2 regions of the Shewanella sp. MEBiC00475 genome follow, and region 1 is predicted to be linked to the other one. Evidence: riboswitches for the same ligand, from Rfam matches in the RefSeq annotation. Region 1 holds a riboswitch; the other holds the start of a gene.
What was found. Region 1 has a riboswitch for lysine ahead of lysC (lysine-sensitive aspartokinase 3). Riboswitches for the same ligand answer to the same signal wherever they lie in the genome.
Positions count from the first base shown of each region.

Region 2: another riboswitch for lysine. It lies ahead of FCN25_RS03140 (Na+/H+ antiporter NhaC family protein); the one in region 1 lies ahead of lysC (lysine-sensitive aspartokinase 3).

Region 1 covers NZ_CP039928.1:1,541,675-1,550,262, forward strand. The annotation lists gene FCN25_RS06760 (DUF342 domain-containing protein) at 1-214, shown strand, start outside; gene FCN25_RS06765 (DUF4144 family protein) at 253-627, shown strand; gene FCN25_RS06770 (site-2 protease family protein) at 835-1,977, shown strand; gene FCN25_RS06775 (succinylglutamate desuccinylase/aspartoacylase family protein) at 2,049-3,167, opposite strand; gene lysC (lysine-sensitive aspartokinase 3) at 3,172-4,551, opposite strand; lysine riboswitch at 4,686-4,860, opposite strand; gene FCN25_RS06785 (DUF3293 domain-containing protein) at 5,163-5,591, opposite strand; gene arcA (two-component system response regulator ArcA) at 6,283-6,999, shown strand; gene FCN25_RS06795 (S9 family peptidase) at 7,115-8,588, opposite strand, start outside.
Region 2 covers NZ_CP039928.1:710,195-718,782, reverse strand. The annotation lists gene FCN25_RS03175 (transposase) at 1-398, shown strand, start outside; gene FCN25_RS03170 (DapH/DapD/GlmU-related protein) at 498-1,109, opposite strand; gene tsaA (tRNA (N6-threonylcarbamoyladenosine(37)-N6)-methyltransferase TrmO) at 1,114-1,902, opposite strand; gene rcsF (Rcs stress response system protein RcsF) at 2,016-2,411, opposite strand; gene FCN25_RS03155 (H-NS family nucleoid-associated regulatory protein) at 2,574-2,984, opposite strand; gene FCN25_RS03150 (electron transfer flavoprotein subunit beta/FixA family protein) at 3,416-4,165, shown strand; gene FCN25_RS03145 (electron transfer flavoprotein subunit alpha/FixB family protein) at 4,167-5,090, shown strand; lysine riboswitch at 5,492-5,707, shown strand; gene FCN25_RS03140 (Na+/H+ antiporter NhaC family protein) at 5,786-7,345, shown strand; gene FCN25_RS03135 (thymidine kinase) at 7,521-8,099, shown strand; gene FCN25_RS03130 (acyl-CoA dehydrogenase C-terminal domain-containing protein) at 8,174-8,588, opposite strand, start outside.

The sequences.
Region 1 (8,588 bases):
CGAAGAACGCATTAAAGAAGAGCAAGAATACGCATTATTATTTAATGAATCTGAAGGCTACTTTGATAACTATTATATCAAAGCAGAGAAACACATTTTCATTAACGTAGAGTTACATGTTGGTAATGCATTTTATCGCGCGCAGCGTGAGCACAGTACATGTGCGGTTAAAAATGTTAATCAAGAAATTTCGTTTGATTACAGTAATCGCTAGTTGGTTTTGCACAAAATACATTGAGATACAGTTAAACTATGCAACACATTCATTGGCCGGCCATATTGCAGTTTGATCAAGATGATGAGCTAATGTATTTACCCAACTATCAAGACTGGTTAAGCTTTATTTGCGCTAATCAATACACTGTTTGCACGCAAGATAAACTTATCGATAGTACTGGTCACGTTTATCACATCCAAAAGCATCTGCCATTAGATCCATCAATTGATGCCAATGTGACAGAATTACCTCAGTTAATAAAACTTGATCAAAATATGAATGTATTACAAATGTTGCCGATTGTACGTCAATTCGGTCAATTTCAAGGACATTGTTGTAGTGCAAAAATTATCTTTACTACCATAGAGCAAGGTATCGCAACCGTTGCCGAGCTAGAACAACTGTATTAAAATTTAGATAACAAATGTATACCCAGCGTTTTAACCATTACCAACCTCAATTAAACGACTCATTACTCATTTATAATGATTTCATTCATGTTAATGCCACAGATTAACGTCAAAATTTATGAATATAATTGTCGAACCCATTGAGCAACATACATTGCTCTGGCAAAATGCCCCAAGCTCACCGCCCATAAACCCTGAGAATCCTTAATGGAACTACTAAATATTGAATGTCTTGGTAAACGATTACGCCTAGAAGGCTCTATTGCCGGTTGGCAGCAACTTTATTGGGACAATCAACTAGTATCACAAAAATCTGCTAATGCCAGTGATCAAGCGTTTTACATTCACTCGTTTGAACTCGCTCAACAATCAACTGCACCACTGAGTGAAACAAATAACGATAGTGGATCGACTATTGTTGATTCATGCAGTAAAGCAATTCCGATCCGCTTAGAAGTTGATGTTAATTGGCAACCGTTTCAACTCGATTATTGTTTGTTGGTAGAAGATGAACAAGTCACCCAAGGTCAGCGAACCGTCAGCGACATAGAAAAACAAACGCCGGAAGTGCCAATAGTAAAAAACCAAAAGCTAAGTGTTGTTGGTCTAGCATCGCTAGGATTTAAACTCCTTAAAAGCGCGAAAGTGGTTAAAGTACTATTTGCTGCTGCGAGCGTTGCTGCCTATTCGTGGTTATTTTCATTCCAGTTTGCTATGGCGTTAATTGGTTGCTTAGTATTTCATGAATATGGTCATATTAGAGCTATGAAACATTTTGGCATGAAAACCAAAGGGATTTATTTGATCCCATTTGTTGGCGGCTTAGCCTTAAGCGATGAACGAATCAATACCCGCTGGCAAGATGTGTATATATCCATTATGGGGCCCACATTCGGACTGATTTTATCGGTCATCTCTTTAGGACTTTATTGGATAACAGGAAATATATTTTTTGCTGGTTTGGCCAGCTTTAATGCACTGCTAAATCTATTTAATTTATTGCCTATCTTACCTCTTGATGGTGGTCATATTTTAAAAAGTATTAGTTTTTCAATGAACAGCCTTATTGGTCTTATTGCTTGCATAGCGGGCGCGGCTATCGGTGTGTTTATAAGCTATAGCTTAGGTCTTGCTCTACTTGGCTTTTTATTGCTTATTGGCAGTCTTGAGATTGTATTTGAGTGGCGTGGGCGGCATCAAAGTCATTTGCTACCACTGGATCGATACGGTCAAATATTTTCAACCGTGTGGTATCTGCTAACAGTAGCAAGCTTAGTTGGTATTATTTGGTACTTTGCCGGATCCGGTGATGAGATGTTAACCATTCCATTGCAGATTTTAGGCAGTTAATTGCAATTTACGCATCTACAAAACGCCTGCAATTGCAGGCGTTTTTGTTTTTACTTATCTAAAGCGGTTAATCAACTAGACTGTAAAGAAAACACATTAGTCATCACCTTATACAACTCTGTACCTTGATGCACAGATGCTGAGGCAAAGTGTAAAATAGGCACACAATCCATAGACAAACTAATGGCTTGGTATGCCTGTTCAGTACCATACAAATCTATGCGTAAAATGTTCACTAAAGGTTTGCCAGCTTTTAATGGTTCTCCAACACTCCCGCAATATTCAATTAAGCCAGCTTTAGGTGCATGAAACTTCTTATAATCCTTCAAGTAACACCCAAACCTTTCCATACTGGCTGGATTCACTTTTTCAGCAATAACACCACGATGGCTTAAATAAGCCAATATGCCTTTGGCATCCTCTAACGCGTCTACCAAATCAATTCGTTCTTGGCTGGCAAGTTCTAAGGTAAACGCTGACACAGGTACCAAAAACTCACGGCCCTGGCCCGTTGCATATTCAGTTAACTGCCACCAAGGGCAAAATATCGCTTCGTCCATAGCACCGCCAAAACTATTTGGGATAATCAAGGTATACGGAATGGAGAAAAGCCTAGCAGCATCAATATCATATTCAGGGCAGTATAAATGTTTGCAAGATTTAGGACCTGTATGAAGGTCAAGCACGATATCGGCTTGGTGCGCCATACTCTGTAAATTCACCGCTAATCTATGACCGGTTGTTATTCCAAAGGGATTAGTCATTCTAGCCTGACAAGCCTCAATCAACATCAAACGATATGCCTGAAACAACTCATCATTGGTTAAATGTTGGTGCTCTGTATACCAAGCTTTAACATCAACTTGGTGATCAAAATACTCTCGGTTCCAATTCACACCTGTAATAGGATCAAATCGTCCTAAGGTAAACTCACCACTCTTTTGATTAATCCCCAACGGATTGGCCAACGGTGCAAGAACAATGTCACCTAATACTTGATAACTTTCTAACAAAGTCATCAGTTGATAAATCACTGCATTTCCTTGCACTTCAGCACCATGGACATTGGCCTGAATATAAACACTTGGGGCTGAAGACTCGCTTCCAGAGAATGTATATAACGGAACCGTCAACGCCTGCCCTGTTGCCAGCTCTCCAACCCGTAGTGACGATTGTGTTACTTTAATCATATGATTACTCAAACAAGTTTTGGTGCAAGGCATTAACCACTTGCGCAGCTTCGGACTCAGCCACCAATACACATACATTATGTGGGCTGGCGCCTTGGCAAATCATCCGCACATTATGGTTTTCAAGTACGTTAAACACCCTGCTACAAATGCCAGCCGTGGATGCGATACGATTACCAATAATAGCAATTAGGGCTAAATTCTCTTCGACTCTGACCCGACAATGCTGCGATAATTCTTGTAACAAGGACTCACTCAATAAACCCTGACCACTTGAATCAGAGCCAGTTTTATCTAAGGTAAGTGATACGTTAACTTCCGAGGTAGTGATTAAATCGACTGATATTTTGTGTCGCGCTAAGGTCGCGAATGTTTCAGCCAAAAAGCCCTGAGCATGTAGCATTTGCAAACTATGTAAATTAAGTAAAGTTTGATCACGGCGCAATGCCACCGCTCTAAATACTGGGGTATCTTCAACTTGATGACGGATCCAAGTACCGCCCATTTCAGGTGCTTTACTTGAACCTACAAACACCTGAATTTTTTGTCTTACTGCCGGTAAAATGGTCGCGGGATGCAATACTTTAGCGCCAAAGGTAGCCATCTCAGCAGCTTCATTAAAGCTGATTTCAGCAATCGGGCGGGCATTAGGGGCAAGTCGTGGATCCGTGGTATAAATGCCTGCAACATCGGTCCAAATTTCAACTGCAGTAGCCCGAAGAGCTTCAGCAAGTAAAGCAGCTGAATAATCACTACCACCACGGCCTAATGTCGTCGTCAATCCCTCTTCATCGGCACCAACAAAACCCTGTGTGACGATGACATAATGCGAAAGTAATGGCTGTAAAAATTCGTGAGTAAGTGTGGCTATCACTTCAATCTGTGGTTCAGCACGACCAAAGTGGCTATCGGTACGCAATACTTGGCGAACATCAAAATGATCAGACGCAGTACCTTTTTCGCGAATAACAGCAGAAAATAAAATCGATGAACATTGCTCCCCGGTAGACAACAATTCGTCCATAACCGCTTTACTGCGATTCAGTTCTAACGATTCACTGAGTACCGACATCTGGCTCAGTATGTCATCAATAATGGCAGCCACATCCTGTGGACGACCTAGTTCATCTAATATTGCATATTGAATTTGTGCGATTTGCTTAAGTAGTACTAAGCGGCGCTCGTCATTAACGTTAGCTTGGGTCAATTCAACCAATAAATTGGTGACACCACTAGAAGCGCTAACTACCACAAGACGGGTGGCTTGATTAGACAACACAATATCTGCACAACGGCTCATAGAGGCATAATCAGCAACTGACGTGCCGCCAAATTTAGCAACGACTAATTCAGGAGTGTCAATTTCAGATTGAAGAAGGCTCATACTGATACCTCCGCAGTGTGCGAAAGGCTAAAAAGTAAGATGTGATTTACTAACATGATATACGCTCCGAACATACTACGTTCGAAGAGCCTGGTGCTAAGATAACGCACCCTTATAGAAGGGAAACAGCAATCATCACCAGAAGCTCTCCACCAAAAAAATAGGTGACAATCGTTAGGATTCAGCCTATACGACCGATATCAGTGTTTACCAAACAAACCGATACCTCGGCGTTAATCTCCATCATAAGTTGTCATCGGACTGGCATCCTCTCACTTACTACCTAGCTAACGCTCCTCTTCTGTTCCTCCCGAAGGAGGGAGTTGAAAATAGCAACAAATGCACTAACAAGTCAATCAACAAACGCAGTAAAAGCATACTAGTTTACTTTTATTCACCTTTTAATACGGCATTCATACCTACAATGTTTAACCCTTTATTGAGGATGTAGCATTGTTCGTAATAAAGAAAAAACCACCTAATTAATCGTAAAAAAATTAAAAACAACAAAATACCAATACAATACTACGTGTAACCAACCAAATAATGAGACAATAAGGGTAATTGAACAAATCATCCCTTAAACTAACCCTATAACGGTATTATGAACACTAAGTATCTGGGAATTCACTGACTAAACGTAAGCGATGGTTAAATGCCCCCATATCCACTTCCTCTTTAATCGAATCAACACAAGCAACTAAAGACAGCAAGCCTTTGTTGACATAATAAATAGCATGTTGATTAAACTCACGCCCCAGCTCAAGCGCTTGTTCTTTATCAATAAAAATCGCCCAGCTCTTTTCCATATGCGACAAGTCTGGAGCTGCTCCAATTAGGGATCGGTAAAGGCATTTATATTGTTGGATTTTAGATTGAAGCTGACGATCGAGTAAACGATTCTGACTGGGAGAAAGTAATAAACCGTGAGGATTATGGGCGGTAACAATAGCAAACGGGAGATCATGAGAAAGGCGTTGAGTAAGTAAAAAATGACTACTTTGGTACTCATCCCACAATGCATCGATAACATTTTTCATAATAAAATTTCGTCAATTAGGCCGAAAACAGTTTAACAGAAGGTAATAAAATCTCAAAGGCTTGTGATATTAGTCACAAGTATTGAACTTAAAATAGTATGATTATTAGCTACTTAACTGTATTAATCTTTCATATACTCGACAATTATATTAATTATTTAACATTTAATTTGTTAACAAATGCCTAAAACGAGTACAATAAACATCACTTACTATTAAATCACTATGACTAAGTCAATAACATTGATAGTAAAAAGGCAGCAGACAGCGTTTTATGGAGACTGTAGTAAAGTTTCATAGAAGTGTAGTATTTCACATTTTTATACGCTTAATTTACACCTGAACGATTTATGTTCTACATTTGATAAACATGAATAAGGTTAAATAAGTTTGTAACAAATGGAACTATCTTCTTAAATCGTATTCATAGTAGTTAGCCTGGTGGCAAAAAATTTAACTCATTAGGCATTAACGTGCATATTGCATTGGCGTAATGAGACTTAATCGACGCGAGACAACTCAGTAACCCACATTTTGCGTTACAGCATACGAGTTTATAAGAGTGTTTAATTCAGGGCAGACATAGATAAACACCAAAAAATACTGGAATATTCGCGTAAAAATAATGCGCTATTACAACTTACTAGCAACGTATCGCTAGAATCAAATTTTATAAAATTAGGTATATATCATGCAAAATCCGCATATTTTAATTGTTGAAGATGAAGCAGTAACTCGTAATACATTACGCAGTATTTTTGAAGCTGAAGGTTATGTTGTCACCGAAGCTAACGATGGTGCAGAAATGCATAAAGCCATGCAAGACAATAAGATTAACCTTGTTGTAATGGACATTAACTTGCCAGGTAAAAACGGTTTATTATTAGCACGTGAACTTCGTGAAATTAATAACATCGGACTTATTTTCTTAACGGGTCGTGACAACGAAGTTGATAAAATCCTAGGTCTTGAAATTGGTGCTGATGACTACATCACTAAGCCATTCAACCCTCGTGAATTAACCATTCGAGCTCGTAACTTATTAACTCGCGTGAATAATGCTGCTGCAGAAACTGAAGAAAAAGGTTCTGTTGAGTTTTATCGTTTTAACGGCTGGAGCTTAGAAATCAACAGTCGTTCTTTGGTTAACCCACTAGGTGAGTCTTATAAGCTACCACGCAGTGAATTCCGTGCGATGCTTCACTTTGTAGAAAACCCAGGCAAGATTTTAACTCGTGCTGATTTATTATTAAAAATGACTGGCCGTGAATTAAAGCCTCATGACCGTACTGTTGACGTAACTATCCGTCGTATCCGTAAGCATTTTGAAAGCTTGCCAGATACGCCAGAAATCATCGCGACTATCCACGGCGAAGGCTATCGTTTTTGTGGTGACTTAGAAGCGTAATCTTCTAACGTTAATCGCAATAAAAAAACCAGGTTAATCACCTGGTTTTTTATTGTCTTTTTATTTAACGAAGAAATCTAACTAAGATACCTAATTATGAAATCTTACTAAGCGATTATTTTAGCTGTTGGTCTAAAAATGCTGCCAATGTTTTATATAAATGATTGCGCACTTTCTCGCCACGCATTGAATGCTTAGATCCTGGATAATCCATCATTTGAAATAATTTTCCCTCATCTTGAAGTGCTTTATATACACGAGTGCTATTTTCAAACAATACGTTATCATCCGCCATACCGTGATACATCAATAAGCCTGACTGATAATTTTTCACATAAGGTAGAATGCTACTGGCATCATAACCTTTTTTATTGGTTTCAGGGTTGCCCATATAACGTTCAGTATAATGAGTATCATATAAACGCCAATCAGTAACTGGTGCCCCCGATATAGCGGCTTTAAAATAATCAGGAGCTTTAAACTGGCTCATCAACGCCATGTAACCGCCATAACTGTGGCCATAAATAGCGATGTTGTCACCATCAATAAATGGCAAACTACGCAAGTAATCAACACCTACTTTTTGATCGTTGACCTCCGCATCACCCATGTTCTGATAAATCACATGTTCAAATTGAGTACCACGATGGGCCGAACCACGGTTGTCTAACTGGAATACAGCATAACCTTGCTGTAATAAATACTGAGTAAAATAATCTGACTCGCTCCAACTATTGACCACTAATTGTGCATGAGGCCCGCCGTATACACGCACCACTACCGGATATTGTTTAGCTGCATCAAAAGGAACCGGTTTAAACAAACGATACATTAAAGGCTGGCCATCTTCTGCGCTTAATTGACCAAACTCTGGCATCTGCCATAAACCAGCAAGGTCATATAACGGATGTTCCGCATTAATTTCATTCTGCTCAACCCACGCCAATAATTGACCACTGTCATTGTGTAAGCTGATTTGTGGTGGCTGTTGTAAACTACTAAAGTAGTCCAAATAAACTGGCTTTTTATCAGCAAAAACAGCTTCATGCATACCTGGTTCTTGACTAATTCGCTCAATGGAGTCCTTGCCTTTATTAAGATTGACTCGATACAAATGACGCTCAACCACACTGTCTTTACGACCACTAAAGTACACCCAGCCTGTCGCTTCATCGACAAATTCAAGCGCGTCAACCGCCCAATCACCTTGGGTTAATTGTTTAAGCTGCTTTCCTTGTAAATCAAATAAATATAAATGATTAAAGCCGTCACGTTCAGAGCCCCAAATAAAGGCCGCTTGTTGCTTTAGGAAGTGCAAATCTTTGTTTAAGTTAACCCAAGCGTTACTGCGTTCTTCAATCACGGTTTCTGCTTGCTTCGGGTTGGCTATAGAAGCGATGCGTAAATCCAGTGTTTGCTGATCGCGGCTTTGCCATTGAAATGACACATGTTGGCTGTCTGGTAACCAATCAACACGTGGTAAATACATATCTTTTTGTTTGCCTAAATCAATCCAGTTTATATCGCGACTTTTTAAGCTCACCACTCCTAACGCTATCTCAACATTGGCCTTACCTGCATAAGGATAA
Region 2 (8,588 bases), 830 kb from region 1:
TAAACGTGAAAGGTATGCAGCAATTTAACGGCCATATGGTGAACGATAATGTGATGGGTATGATCACTTCGCTGACTCAATACAAAGTTGAATTGAATGGCGGTATTTACCATGAAATAGGTCGTTATGTGAAATCGTCAGGCATTTGTTATGAATGTAAACACACGCACAAGTTTGGCCTTCGCGTGCGAGAATTTGCCTGCAAAAGCTGCGGTTTAGTCCAGTGCAGAGATTTAGCGGCAGCTAAGTCTATCGAGAACACAGGCGAAAATGATTTAATGGCGGCTGGGATAGTCGCCAGGGTAATCCCCAAATCTCAGAAGAAATCATCTACTAAAACGAAAGTCTTTGAACTATCAAAGTTTGGTGTGGGAACTGATAAAAAAGAAGCAGCTTAGCCGTTAAAAGCTAGATTGCAGAAGCCCCGTGATCAGAGCGAAGCGAAGTCGCGGGGTAATTCACGTATTTCTTATTTCATATGTCAATATTAATAGAGGTTACTTATCTCGTCTATCGCCAATGATTCGCGCAGGATTACCGGCAATGATGGCGTAGGCTGGAACATCTTTGGTCACAATGCAGCCCATGCCAACGACAACACTATCTCCAATGGTCACACCGTCAACAATACCCGCTTGAGCGCCAATCCATACATCTTGGCCAATCACTACCCCTTTGGATGTTGCAGGTTGTTTATAGATAGGTGTGTCGACTGACATTCCATGGTTAAAGGCATAAACAGTGACGTTGTTAGCAATACGAGTTTGACTACCAATTTTGATACCTTTACGGCCACCATCTAAACTACAACCATGATTAATGGCCACTTCATTACCTAGTGTAATAGGGCCATGCATAAACACATCGGCGGCAATCATGCATTGGTTACCAATAGAGATATCACGACCCGGTTCAGCAAACAGTTGTGCTTGTGGGGCAATAAAACATTGCTCACCAATATGAATAGTTTCTAGTTGGCAAAGTTGCTGTTGAATTTCATCTTGCCAAGGTTTAGCCCAAAGGAGATGTTTGGGTCTAAGCGAAAAGTATAACCATGGCATCCATGATAAGCGTTTTTTGTGTTGAGCTTGATAATCAATGTCCGGCATAAGCTTAATCCTTTAATAATGTCACTTTAGTCGGTTTAAGTTCTAATACTTCAATGCCTTGCTCCATGACATGCCAAAAAATATCTAAATCATACAGCGCCACTTGATAGAGTTTGGGATCATCTTTGGCTTTTTTGTAGGCTGGGCGAGGGTCTTGGGATAATACACCATTAATTAATTCGGCTAAGCCTTGGTATTGTTGTTGATTGGTATATTGGCTAATTTGAGTTGCTGCAACAGGGGTATAAGTTACTGGAATAAGCACGGGAGCATCTTGGGCAATTCCACTTTTAGCATCAGTTATCGCATCGGAGAATGGAATATAGGGTTTAATATCGATAATCGGTGTGCCGTCTAATAAATCCATACCAGATATCATTAAACACACTTTCCCTTTACGTTGAACAACACCATGGAGTTTGACCACAGATTGACCAATTCCATTGGGTCTAAATGTCGAACGTGTAGCAAACACTCCTAATTTCTCATTACCGCCAAGACGGGGAGGGCGTACTGTGGTTTTCCAGCCTTGCGCTAGATTTTCATGAAAACAAAACAATAACCATAGGTGAGAGTATTGTTCTATTCCTCTTACTGCATCAAGGTGATTAAAAGCGGGCTCAAACTCAATGTAACCAATAGCATTAACTAATCCGGGCTGACGCGGAATACCAAACTTTTGTTTATAAGGTGTTCTGCATATTGCGACAGCATTTAATTGACTGCTAAACGGAACGCTAGATTTATTATTCATGAGATCTGTTTGACTGTGTTGATCGTTGCTTTGTGTCATGCGATACCTGAATTAAGCAAACAAAGGGAGTTATAAATCAAATATAGAAAATGTTGATGAGTGTTATATAAGCACTCATCATTTATGGGCAGTCAATATATTATATTGAGTTGTTATTTTTCTGTAGGGGTTTTAATGGCTTGGCCTACACAAAGTGCACGACTATAACAACTATTGTCCGCTTCAGTAATCATAAAACAGCTTTTAACCACAAAACCATTAGCACCGATGTCTGCCGCTGCTCTTCTGGCATTTGAACGTGCAATTGCCATTTGTGGCGGAGCATCTCTAAGGGTTTCCTGGCAGGCTTCGCCTTCAACCAAACCTAATACCTCAAACTTTCCTCTAGGTTGATTAGCTCCCTCATATAACGTTACATCACCGACTTTAAAGTAATCATTGATCGCTTTTTTGTCTAAATTACTGTTGAACGCATAATCACTTGCGCATGCACTTAATAATAGTGTTATAGAAGAGGCAATAAATGCATATTTAAGGGGGGAAGTCATAACCGTCACCTTCAATTAATAAGAGTGGTTCAATAAGATGTAGTTTACCTTGTCTCATGGTGATGATAAAGCAATCTAATGTCATAAAAAAAAGAGCTTACCGTAAGTAAGCCCTTTTTAATCTAAAAAAGTAATCGTGTTGTTAATCGCTGGTTAGAATAATTATTCCATGCCAGGAATTAAAAATTCAGTCATATTTTTTCCGCTATCAACTTGTTGTTTGAATACGGTTGGCATGCGACCTTGACCTGTCCATTGAATTAATTCGCCATCAACAGTGATTTGATATTTTGCTGGACGTGGCGCACGCTTTTTAGTTGCTGTTTTAACTGAAGACGTGACTTCACCTAAATCTTCAATAGATAAACCGCTGTTTTCAATTTGAGCAAGAATTTCTGCAATCCGAGCATTACGTTCAGCATTCGCTTCAAGTTCTAATTTTTCTTCTTCTTCACGTTCGGTAATAATTTTTTCTAATTTGGCAGCTGTTTCACGTAAATCCTCAAGAGATAATTCTTTTATTGCAGCTTTAAAACGACGGCCATGGGTTAATATGTCTAAAAAGTCACTCATGTTGTAAATTCCCTAAATGATTTATTAATAAATGTAAAAGCGATAATAGAAAAAATTATCAATCTTTCTGGTTAATTTAAGTATTGATGTTGTTTTTTATAGTCTTATTATTAATACAAGTAAATTTAACGTTCTAATAATTACCCATAAAATTTAATAAGGAATGAATATGGATACAATAATAGAAACTATTGGGTTTTGAATCAAATTAAATTACCTTATTATGAAATAAAATTTATATAAATGTATAAATTAAGCAAATAATTAACGAGGTTTTGTTCTGTTTGATTGCCGTTATCACAACAAAACATGTAAACAAGCGTTTGACTTTTGTTGACGTTAACGTTAGCAGGACGTAGAGTAAACACATATTGCATTGGCTGAAGTCAATGTGTTGTCCACGTTCATTGAAGTTGTAGGAAGGAAACCCTATGAAAGTATTGGTGCCTGTTAAACGTGTAGTCGATGCCAATGTGAAAGTCAGGGTAAAAGCTGATAACACAAGTGTAGAGACTACTAACCTTAAAATGGCGTTAAATCCATTTTGTGAAATTGCGGTAGAAGAAGCTGTGCGCTTGAAAGAAGCTGGCATTGCCACCGAAGTTGTCGTAGTGAGTGTGGGCGCAAAAGTAGTGCAGGAACAATTACGAACGGCTATGGCTCTGGGGGCCGATAGAGCAATTCATATTGAAACTGATGAAGATCTAGTACCATTGTCAATTGCTAAACTGTTAAAAGCCGTGCAAGAAAAAGAACAAGCGCAATTAATATTATTCGGTAAGCAATCGATTGACGGTGACAACAACCAAACTGGACAAATGTTAGCGGCATTAACTGATATGCCCCAAGCGACATTTGCATCAGAGGTCAAAGTTGATGGTGATACTGTCACGGTGACTCGTGAGATAGATGGCGGATTACAAACTTTAAAAATGCCTTTACCGGCGATTGTTACGGTCGACCTTCGCTTAAACGAGCCTCGTTATGCATCATTGCCTAATATTATGAAGGCCAAGCGTAAACCGCTAGAAACGCTGACGATTTCTGATTTAGGTGTTAGCTTAAAAGCACATCAAACTGTACTTAAGGTCACTCCTCCTGTTGATCGTAAAGCGGGTATTATGGTGTCTTCTGTAGAAGAGTTGGTTGAGAAGTTAAAAAATGAAGCGAAGGTGATCTAACATGGCCATTTTAGTATTAGCAGAACATGATAATGTTAGTTTAAAAACCGATACGGCCAAAGTGGTCAGCGCGGCAACCGCAATTGGTGGTGATATCCATGTGTTAGTTGCTGGTGTTGATTGTAGCGCTGCAGTAAGTGCAGCACAAAGTTTGGCCGGTGTGAGTAAAGTGTTAGTTGCTGATGCTGCTCAATATGGTGCTCAACTAGCTGAAAATGTATCAAAATTAGTTGTAGAGATTGCGGGCGACTATGAGCATATTCTAGCGGCAGCAACCAGTATTGGTAAAGATACGTTACCGCGTGTGGCAGCATTATTAGATGTGTCACAACTTTCTGAAGTGATTGAAGTTGTCAGTAGTGACACTTTTGTTCGCCCTATTTATGCGGGTAATGCTTTAGCAACCGTGCAAAGTTTAGATGATAAAAAAGTCATGACAGTGCGTTCAAGTGCATTTGATGCCGTCGCATCAACAGGCAGTGCTGAAGTGGTTAATCTTAGTCAAGCTATTGAGGCGCGTACTGAGTTTATCTCTCAATCGTTAACAGAATCAGCGCGTCCTGAACTCGGTAATGCTGGCATTATTGTGTCTGGTGGTCGTGGTATGGGTAGCGGTGAAAACTTTGCTATTTTGGAACAACTTGCCGATAAAATGGGCGCGGCTGTGGGTGCTTCTCGTGCTGCGGTTGATGCTGGCTTTGTTCCAAACGACTTACAAGTGGGTCAAACGGGTAAAATCGTCGCGCCAGATTTGTATATCGCAGTGGGTATTTCTGGTGCAATCCAGCATCTTGCTGGTATGAAAGACTCTAAGGTGATTGTTGCTATTAACAAAGACCCTGAAGCCCCTATTTTTCAAGTGGCGGATTATGGTTTGGTTGCCGACTTATTTGAAGCAGTACCAGCATTGAACAATCTAATTTAATCTGACGTTAAGTCGTTAGATGGGAGCGTTGATTAAGTTAGTGTTTTCAGCCGACTTTGAAGGGCGATTAAACGTCCGTTGTTCTATTCAAAAGGTTTCTACTCATAAAGTAGAAACCTTTTTTATTGGGCTAGTGTTAGATTAGTTTTGAATTAGTATTAGTTTTTATGTTGAGTTTTAAAAATGTCAGTTCAAAAATCAATAGTTTGATGCAGTTGCTGTTTTTGTGCCCATTACGCTAGTGTGCATTTGACTTAAAAACGTTAGACTAATGCTATGCAATTGTGGTTTTTGTTGGCAATATTGTTATTTGTACTGCGATTTAGTGTTTTTTTCTGGCATAGAATAAGTCGTTTATGATTGTATGTTCGCGCTGTTTGTAATGCATTTTAAATGCAAATGGCCAAAGTAGAGGTGCATTGCGTAAAAGTCGTATTGAATTGGGTGATGCCAATAATTCAGTATTAAAGGATGCAATGCCGAAACAAATGAGTCTATCAAACACATTTGTTGGTGCAGTACTCGAAAGGGGCTGCACTGTCATAGAGTTTTTATCTATATGATAAAAGAATGATATTCATATTAAGTGGGTATTACTGTGGAGCGCTACTAGTTAAGTTAATGCATACTCTTTCGGCGTATGTTTAGCCTTATTTCTAGTTTTCTCTATTCGTATCCAACGAAGAAATAATTAAATTATGATAATAAGTTATGCCGATTCGGCACTTTCCGTTTTGCCACCACTTGTGGCTATTTTACTCGCCATTTTAACCCGTAAGGTGCTACTTTCGCTAGGGTTAGGCATTTTTATTGGTGCTTTGTTACTGAGCGACTTTTCAGTTATTGCTACCAGTGAATATATATTACACACAGCAGGTCAACTCGTTTGGAAAGACGGTGGATTGAACAATTGGAATGTGTATATTTTAGGTTTTTTGGTTGTACTAGGCATGATAACCGCGTTAATTACCGTGAGTGGTTCTGCTCGGGCATTCGCTGATTGGGCTAAACAACATATACGCAGTAAACGTGATGCCAAGCTGATGACCATGTTTTTGGGTTGTGTGGTATTTATTGATGATTATTTTAATAGTTTAGTGGTAGGTTCTATTTCTCGGCCTATTACTGATCGTTATCATATCTCGCGGGCCAAATTAGCTTATATTCTCGATTCTACTGCTGCACCTATATGTGTTATTTCACCAGTGTCTAGCTGGGGGGCATATATCATCGCGTTAATTGGCGGTATTTTAACGGCGCATGGATTTACTGACTCTGGTTATTTAAGTGTTTTTATGCAAATGATCCCAATGAACTTTTATGCGGTGTTTTCGTTGTTGTTACTGCTATTTGTCGCGGCATTTGGCTTAGATGTTGGCCCTATGCGTCAACATGAATTAAATGCATTACGCGGTAATTTGTTCGATGAATCAAAAGGGCAACCACCAGGCGCGGTATCCGATTTACCCGAAGCGGATACTGGTAAGGTGATGGGCTTATTTTTGCCTATCGCCATATTAGTGTTTGCCACAATATATTTTATGGTTTCAAGCGGTGCTGATGCATTAGTAGCTAAAGATTTACCCTTTAATGTGTTGGGTGCATTTGAAAATACTGATGTAAGTTCATCTTTATTTTTTGGATCGATTATTGGTCTCATTGCCACGGTGATTTTAGGCATTCAACAAAAAGTTGAGTTGCCTATGTTGCTATCTGGGATGCTGGTTGGTGCGCGTTCTATGTTGCCAGCAATATATATTTTACTGTTTGCTTGGACTATTGCTAGCGTAATAGGTGAGTTAGAAACAGGCAAGTACATGGCCAGTTTAGCCACCGATAATATTCCGTTTGCCATGCTGCCTGCCGTGTTGTTTTTATTAGCGGGTATTACGGCATTTTCAACCGGAACTAGTTGGGGTACCTTTGGGATTATGTTACCTATTGCCGCAGATATGGCCATGGGCAGTGACAGTACTATGATGTTACCTATGTTAGCTGCTGTGTTATCTGGTGCGGTATTTGGCGATCATTGCTCGCCTATCTCTGATACCACTATTTTGTCGTCAACAGGGGCGAGTTGTCACCATATTGACCATGTAGTAACGCAGTTACCTTATGCACTGATTGCAGCATTGATAAGTTTCGTGGGATATATCGTACTTGGTTTTACGGGTTCCTTAATCGCCGGATTGCTTTGCTGTTCGGTAATGTTTGCTATTAGTATTGTTGTACTGCACTTTGTTGCTAAAAAGTAATGCTTGATCATTATTTCGTGCACGCAAATTAATCTGCTAATGTAAATTAATAAACAGATTACTACCGCATAAAAATGCCGTATTCATAACGAATATGGCATTTTTGTTTGTTGTTGCGATGTTAATAAAGGTAAAATGAGCGACATTATCTGACTAACTATTGGGACGCTTCATTTTGGCGCAACTGTATTTTTATTATTCGGCAATGAACGCCGGTAAATCAACATCATTACTGCAGTCTTCTTATAATTATCGCGAACGTGGTATGCACACCTTAGTGATGACGGCATCGATAGACAATCGTTATGGTGTCGGCAAAGTGTCATCACGTATTGGCATTGAAACCGATGCGCAGGTATTCGGTAGCACTGATAATTTAATTGAGCTAATTTCGACGGCCAATAATGAGCAAAAAATTCATTGCGTATTGATTGATGAAAGTCAGTTTTTAAGTAAAGAGCAAGTCAGGCAGATAACGCATGTAGTCGATAATATGGATATTCCAGTGTTATGTTATGGTTTACGTAATGACTTTCAAGGTGAGTTGTTTACTGGCAGCCATTATTTATTAGCGTGGGCTGATAAGTTAGTCGAATTGAAAACTATTTGTCATTGTGGCCGCAAAGCTAACATGGTTGTCCGTCTTGATCATGACGGTAAGCCTATGAGTGAAGGTGAGCAAGTTGCCATTGGTGGTAATGAAAGTTATGAGTCGGTTTGTCGAAAGCATTTTCGTGAGTTTTTGTGGGATTAAGTTAACTCTAACATGACTGAATAAAAAAGCCGCTTCAAGTCAATTGAGGCGGCTTTTAATTATCATATTAACGATTAAAAGTCAGCTTCGGAAAACTCAACAATATCAGCACTGCTAGACTCAATTTGCTTGCGTAAACTACGGGTTTGGCTACCCCAATAAGTCATAAAGAACTTAGCAGTATTAAGTTTTGCTTGGTAAAATTGACTTTCTTCAGTGCCCATTTCTAATGCCGCTATTGATGTTGCTGCAATTCGAGTCCACATCCAAGCTAATGCTGTAATACCAAATAATTGCATATAGGCCATGGATGCAGCGCCAATGATGTCTGGATTTTTACTGGCTGATTGCACAATAAATCCGGTGGCTTTTTCGAGATCGCCAGCCGCATCTATTAACCCTGCAAGATAAGGCTTCATATCTTCATTAGTTGAGTGTTGCTCAATCAACTCTCTAACCATGCCTGACCATATTTTTAATGCGGCGCCT